Regions from separate parts of the Kitasatospora sp. NPDC054768 genome, predicted to be linked through region 2. Evidence: riboswitches for the same ligand, from Rfam matches in the RefSeq annotation. Region 2 holds a riboswitch; the other holds the start of a gene.
What was found. A riboswitch is a leader RNA that binds a small molecule or an ion and turns the genes downstream of it on or off. The one in region 2 is predicted to bind S-adenosylmethionine.
Positions count from the first base shown of each region.

Region 1 (3,352 bases), on a different contig from region 2:
ACGTCGTCGTCGTTCACGTAGACGTTCACGAAGCGGCGCAGCTTGCCGGTGTCGTCCAGGATGCGGGCCGAGATGCCCGGGTGGTTCTTCTCCAGGTCGGCGACGACCTCGGCCAGGGTGGCACCCTCGGCGGTCACCACGGCGGCACCGTCGGTGTAGGTGCGGAGGATGGTGGGAATGCGGACGTTGGCGCTCATGACTCTCCTTGCGGGGGCGGGGCCGATCGGGTGGTTCAGACGGACGCGAGGCCGGCGGCGCGGAACGAGTCCAGCGTCGGGCGGATGACGGCGGTCATCCCGGCGTCGGAGACGGCGTCCAGGGTCTTCAGGCCGTCGCCGGTGTTGATCGCGACGGTTTCCTTGGCCGGATCCAGCTGCCCGGTCTCGACCAGCTTCTTCAGCACGCCGACGGTCACCCCGCCGGCGGTCTCGGCGAAGATGCCCTCGGTCCGCGCCAGCAGCCGGATCGCCGCCACGACCTCGGCGTCCGTGACGTCCTCCACCGCGCCACCGGTGCGGCGGGCGATGTCCAGCACGTACGGGCCGTCGGCCGGGTTGCCGATCGCCAGCGACTTGGCGATGGTGTCCGGCTTGACCGGCTTGATCACGTCCCGGCCGGCCTTGAACGCGGCCGACACCGGCGAGCAGCCCTCGGCCTGGGCGCCGAAGATCCGGTACGGCCGGTCCTCGACCAGGCCGAGCCTGATCAGCTCCTGGAGGCCCTTGTCGATCTTCGTCAGCTGCGAGCCCGAGGCGATCGGGATCACGATCTGCTCCGGCAGCCGCCAGCCGAGCTGCTCGCAGATCTCGTACGCCAGCGTCTTGGAACCCTCGCCGTAGTACGGCCGCAGGTTCACGTTGACGAAGCCCCAGCCCTCGCCGGCCGAATCGCCGATCAGCTCCGAGCAGAAGCGGTTCACGTCGTCGTAGTTGCCCTCGATGCCGACCAGCTCGCCGCCGTACACCCCGGCCATGACGACCTTGCCCTGCTCCAGGTCGTGCGGGATGAACACGCAGGACCGGAACCCGGCCCGGGCCGCCGCCGCCCCCACCGCGCCGGCCAGGTTGCCGGTGGAGGAGCAGGACAGCGTGGTGTACCCGAACGCCCGGGCCGCCTCGATCGCGCAGGCGACCACCCGGTCCTTGAACGAGTGCGTCGGGTTCCCGGAGTCGTCCTTGACGTGCAGCTGGGCGGTGAAACCGAGCTCCCGGCCCAGGTTGTCCGCCTTCACCAGCGGGGTCCACCCCGGGTTCAGATTGGGCTTCGACGCCACGTCGGCCGGAACCGGCAGCAGCGGCGCGTACCGCCAGATGGACGCCGGACCGGCCTCGATCCGCTTGCGCAGCTCCTCGGCGCCCTCGCTGCCGAACTCGTAGGCGATCTCCAGCGGGCCGAAGCACTCCAGGCAGGCGAAGCTGGGGCCGAGCGGGAAGCGGGTGCCGCACTCGCGACAGGACAGCGCGGCGGCGGGGCCGAGGTCGACGGAAACAGGTGCGGCGGTGTCGATAGCCATGATGGCGAGGCCTCTCTCCTCATCTTCCCCGTGGCACGGTCGCGCCACAGGCCGGAATTGGCACCTGTCCCGCCGGGGCCTGTCGACAGACAGCCGCGCGGGAAGGTTGCCGGGACGTCAACGGGCCGTTCCCTCAGTCCCTCTGGATGAGCTTGTGAAATTGTGGTGATGCTCAACGGCGACCCCGGCGTGCAAAGGTCCGACCGCTGTACGAAGACTGTATCCGAAGGCGTCAATCCTGAACGGGTCCGTCCGCCACGCGAGATGACCCGTCCCACCGACCCCGCCGAGGAGACCTCCGTGCCCGCCGAACCGATTCCCGAGCTCCTCCCGCAGGCGGCGTCCTGGCTGCGCCGCCGCTCCTGGAGCGCGGCCGACCGGCCGGTCCACACCCTCCTCGCCGCCAAGGAACGCACCGGCCGCACCGTCAGCGTGGTCCTCCCCGCCCTGGACGAGGAGGCCACCGTCGGCGACATCGTCCGCACCATCCGCCGCGAGCTGATGGAACGCCTCCCGCTCGTCGACGAACTCGTCGTCGTCGACTCGGGCTCCACCGACGCCACGGCCGCCGTCGCCGCCGAGGCCGGCGCCCGGGTCGAGCACCGCGACGCCGTCCTGCCCCGGCTGCCCGCCGTCCCCGGCAAGGGCGAGGTGCTCTGGCGCTCGCTGCTGGTCACCCGCGGCGACATCGTCTGCTTCGTCGACGCCGACCTGCGCGAATTCGACCCGGCCCTCGTCTCCGGCATCCTCGGCCCGCTGCTGACCGACGAGTCCATCCAACTGGTCAAGGCCATGTACGACCGCCCGCTGGAATCCGAGGGCGCCGTCCTGCCCGCCGGCGGCGGCCGGGTCACCGAACTCGTCGCCCGGCCCCTGCTCAACCTCCACTGGCCGGAACTCGCCGGTTTCGTCCAGCCCCTCGGCGGCGAGTACGCGGCCCGCCGCTCACTGCTCGAACGGCTGCCCTTCCCCACCGGCTACGGCGTCGAACTCGGCCTGCTGGTCGACGCCCTGGAACTGGCCGGTCTGGACGCCCTGGCCCAGGTGGACGTCGGCGTCCGGCACCACCGCCACCAGGACGGCCAGGCCCTCGGCCGGATGGCCGCCACCATCTACCGGACCGCCCTGGAACGCCTCGACCGCACCCACCGCCTCAAGGCCTCCGCCGACCTCGTCCACCCCCAACTCACCCAGTTCACCCGCGACCCGGAAACCCGCGCCTTCACCGCCCACACCCACCCGGTGACCGCCCTGGAACGCCCCCCGATGCACACCGTCCCCGAATACGCGACCCGTCATTGAGGGGTTTGCCGCCCCGAACCCCCGGCAACATCCCAACCATGGGCGATCTCACGACCAACCGTTCGAGCGCGACCGGCACCGCCCCCGTCCTGGTTGCCTCCAACCGGGGACCGGTGTCCTTCAGCACCGCCGACGACGGCACGCTGACCCTGCGCCGCGGCGGCGGCGGACTGGTCTCCGGCCTCTCCGCCATCGCGGACCCGAACGCCGTCTGGGTCTGCGCCGCCCTCAACGACGCCGACCGCAGAGCCGCCGCCGAGGCGCCGTACGGCCGCCTCGACCTGGCCGGCCACGAGGTCGGCGGCCAGGCCGTACGGATGCTGGACATCGACCCGCAGACCTTCGCCCGCGCCTACAACGGCGTCGCCAACTCCACCCTGTGGTTCGTCCACCACCTGCTCTACGCGACCCCCACGGCACCCGCCTTCGACGCCGGCTTCCGCACCGAGTGGGCCGCCTACCGGGCGTACAACGAGGCCTTCGCCGAGGCCCTGGCCGCCGAGGCCGCCCCGAACGCCGCGGTCCTCGTCCAGGACT
Region 1 covers NZ_JBSHBN010000250.1:5,425-8,776, reverse strand. Annotated here, with positions in the region: gene ACWGKU_RS39085 (ubiquitin-like small modifier protein 1) at 1-197, opposite strand, end outside; gene thrC (threonine synthase) at 233-1,513, opposite strand; SAM riboswitch class I at 1,530-1,666, opposite strand; gene ACWGKU_RS39075 (glucosyl-3-phosphoglycerate synthase) at 1,778-2,815, shown strand; gene ACWGKU_RS39070 (alpha,alpha-trehalose-phosphate synthase (UDP-forming)) at 2,854-3,352, shown strand, end outside.
Region 1: linked by a shared signal. The riboswitch ahead of thrC (threonine synthase) and the one ahead of ACWGKU_RS14745 (aminotransferase class V-fold PLP-dependent enzyme) in region 2 are both predicted to bind S-adenosylmethionine.

Region 2 (3,352 bases):
TCTCCCGCCCGGTGGAGCCGGTGGCGCTGGCCGGGGCGGTCGCCACCCTGCTGCGGGCGCGGCTGGCGAAGCGGACTCCGGTCGTCCGCTGAATTCCCCCCCGGCAACTGGAAAAGAGAGGGGTAGAAGCGGCCGCTTCGCTCGATAGGCTGGCTCCATCCGCACGGACGTCCCCCCGGAGCGGGGAACCGACAAACAGCTGGAGTCAGCCATGGTGAACGTGAACCCTGCGAACGGCGGTAGCGACCCCGCGCAGGTGATCCGCACCTGGCCGGACCTCCTGGCCGCGCTGTTGCAGGGGGAGGACCTCGACCGCGCGTCCACCGCGTGGGCGATGGACCGGATCATGAGCGGCGAGGCGTCCCCCGTGCAGGTGGCCGGGTTCATGATCGCGCTGCGGGCCAAGGGCGAGTCGGTCGAGGAGATCGCCGGCCTGGTCGACGCGATGTACGAGCACGCCGAGCCGCTGGAGATCCCCGGACCGGCGGTGGACATCGTCGGCACCGGCGGGGACCGGGCGAAGACCGTCAACATCTCCACCATGTCGGCGATCGTCGCGGCGGCCGCCGGCGCCAAGGTGGTCAAGCACGGCAACCGGTCGGCCTCCTCCAGCAGCGGCTCCTCGGACGTGCTGGAGAAGCTCGGGGTGGCGCTGGACCTCTCCTCGCAGCGGGTCGCCGAGGTGGCCGAGGAGGTCGGTCTCACCTTCTGCTTCGCGGCCAAGTTCCACCCCTCGATGCGGCACGCCGCCACCGCGCGGCGCGACCTCGGGGTGCCGACCTCCTTCAACATCCTCGGCCCGCTCACCAACCCGGCCAGGGTCACCGCGCACGCCATCGGCTGCTTCGACACCCGGCTGGCCGGGCTGATCGCCGGGGTGCTGGCCGAACGGGGCGCGACGGCGCTGGTCTTCCGCGGTGACGACGGGCTGGACGAGCTGACCATCACCACCACCTCGCAGGTCTGGCTGGTGCGCGACGGGGTGGTCACCGAGACCACCTTCGACCCGCGGGACGTCGGTATCGAGCTGGTCGGCATCGAGGCGCTGCGCGGGGCGGACGCCTCGTACAACGCCGAGGTCGCGCGGCGGCTGCTGGCGGGGGAGCACGGGCCGGTGCGGGACGCCGTCCTGCTGAACACGGCGGCGGCACTGGTCGCGCTGGACCTCGGCGAGGCGCCGCTCGCCGAGCAGCTTGCGGCCGGCATGGAGCGGGCCGCGGAGGCGATCGACTCCGGTGCCGCGCAGGACCTGCTGCGGCGCTGGTCGGAGGCCACCAGCCGGATCTGAGGCGGTAGTTGGGGAGCCCGTGCCGGAACGCCGGCACGGGCTCCCGCGCTGTCCGGATGCTGGATGCCCGTTTGACCACCCGATGGACGCGGCCTAGAGTCTTGGCCAGGTCATGAGTGACAGTGCGAAGCCCCAGCTGGCTGTCCGGCAACCCTCCGTCCGTGGCGGGGTGCCCTGGGTGAGGACCGGGTCGTCACGGCAAGCCGTCCGTGCGACAAGCGCGGACGCCCGACGACTAGCACTCCCGGGGTCCCTCACCCCTGAAGGAGTGCATCCTCATGTCCCCTCTCGCCACCACCGAGACCTGCGCCCCGCTCGCCGTCCTCGGCGCCGACGTCCAGGTCCCGCTCGCCAACGGTGAGAAGGTCGGCTACGCGGCGCTGGACTACGCGGCCAGCTCCCCGGCGCTTCAGCGGGTGTGGGACGACGTCGCCGCCTACGCGCCGTACTACGGCAGCGTCCACCGCGGGGCCGGGTACCTCTCCCAGCTGTCCACCGACCTGTTCGAGCAGAGCCGGCGCACCGTCGGCGAGTTCCTCGACCTGCGCGAGGGCGACCAGGTGGTCTTCACCCGGGCCACCACCGACTCGCTCAACCTGCTGGCCGCGGCCGTTCCGGCCGGCACCCGGGTGTTCGCCTTCGAGACCGAGCACCACGCCTCGCTGCTGCCCTGGGCGCACGCCGGACTGGGCGTCACCTACCTGCGGGCGCCTCGCTCCCGGGCCGAGGCGGTGGCCGCGCTGGACGCCGCCCTCGCCGGGGCGCCCGAGGGCCCCAAGCTGCTCTGCGTCACCGGCGCCTCCAACGTGACCGGCGAGCTGTGGCCGGTCGCCGAGCTGACCCGGACCGCGCACCGGCACGGCGCCCGGGTGGTGCTGGACGCCGCCCAGCTGGCGCCGCACCAGCGGGTCTCGGTCCGTGAGCTGGACGTCGACTGGATCGCCTTCTCCGGCCACAAGATCTACGCGCCGTTCGGCGCCGGGGTGCTGGCCGGCCGGGCGGACTGGCTGGACGCGGCCGAGCCGTACCTGGCCGGCGGCGGGGCGACCCGGACGGTGGCCCGGGAGAGCGACGGCTCGGTGGCCGTGCAGTGGCACACCGGCCCGGCCCGGCACGAGGCCGGCTCGCCGAACGTCATCGGCGCCTACGCGATCGCCTCGGCCTGCCGGGCCCTGACCGAGGCCGGCTTCGACGCGCTGGAGGCCCGCGAGCAGCAGCTGATCGCCCGGCTGACGGCCGGGCTGGCGCAGATCCCGCAGGTCAAGGTGCTGAACCTGTTCGGCTCCGACTCCGCCCGGGTCGGCGTGCTGTCCTTCGTCGTCCGGGGCTGGAACAGCTCGCACTTCTCGGCCGCGCTGTCCGCCGAGTACGGCATCGGGGTGCGCGACGGCCTGTTCTGTGCCCACCCGCTGGTGCGCACGCTGCTCGGGGACGAGGACGTCGCCCCGTCCGAGTGCGGCGCGCCGGAGCCCTCGCTGCCGGGCGAGCGCAGCCTGAACGCGATCCGGGTGAGCTTCGGCGCCGGGACGCCGGACGAGCACGTCGACCGCTTCCTGACCGCCGTCCGGGAGCTGGTCACGGACGGGGCGGCCTGGAACTACCGTAACGAGGGCGGTCGCTGCGTCGCGACCGTGCAGATCGACCGGGGCCGGCGCGAGGGCTGAGCGCTACTCGTCCAGGCCCAGGGCGAAGGCGGCTTCCAGGTCGTGCTGGGAGTAGGTGCGGAAGGCGATCTGGGTCTCGGTGTGGGCCACGCCCGGGACCTTGTTGAGCCGGCCCGGGATGACCTCGGCCAGGTCGTCGTGCCGGCGCACCCGCACCATCGCCACCAGGTTGTAGCCCCCGGTCACCGAGTAGACCTCGCTGACGCCGTCGATGGCGGCGATGGATTCGGCGATCTCCGGGATGCGGTCGACACTGGTCTTGATCAGGACGATGGCGGTGATCACAGTTCGGGCTCCTTTGTGGGGTGCCGCCAGCGTATCGGGCGTCGGCCGGGTCGTCGCGGGGGGTGGCGAACCACGGTGCAGGCGTAGAGGAACCCGGCCGAGAAGCCGATCACGT
Region 2 covers NZ_JBSHBN010000039.1:42,458-45,809, reverse strand. Annotated here, with positions in the region: gene ACWGKU_RS14755 (response regulator) at 1-92, shown strand, start outside; gene trpD (anthranilate phosphoribosyltransferase) at 212-1,288, shown strand; SAM riboswitch class IV at 1,397-1,515, shown strand; gene ACWGKU_RS14745 (aminotransferase class V-fold PLP-dependent enzyme) at 1,567-2,952, shown strand; gene ACWGKU_RS14740 (Lrp/AsnC family transcriptional regulator) at 2,956-3,237, opposite strand; gene ACWGKU_RS14735 (rhomboid family intramembrane serine protease) at 3,234-3,352, opposite strand, start outside.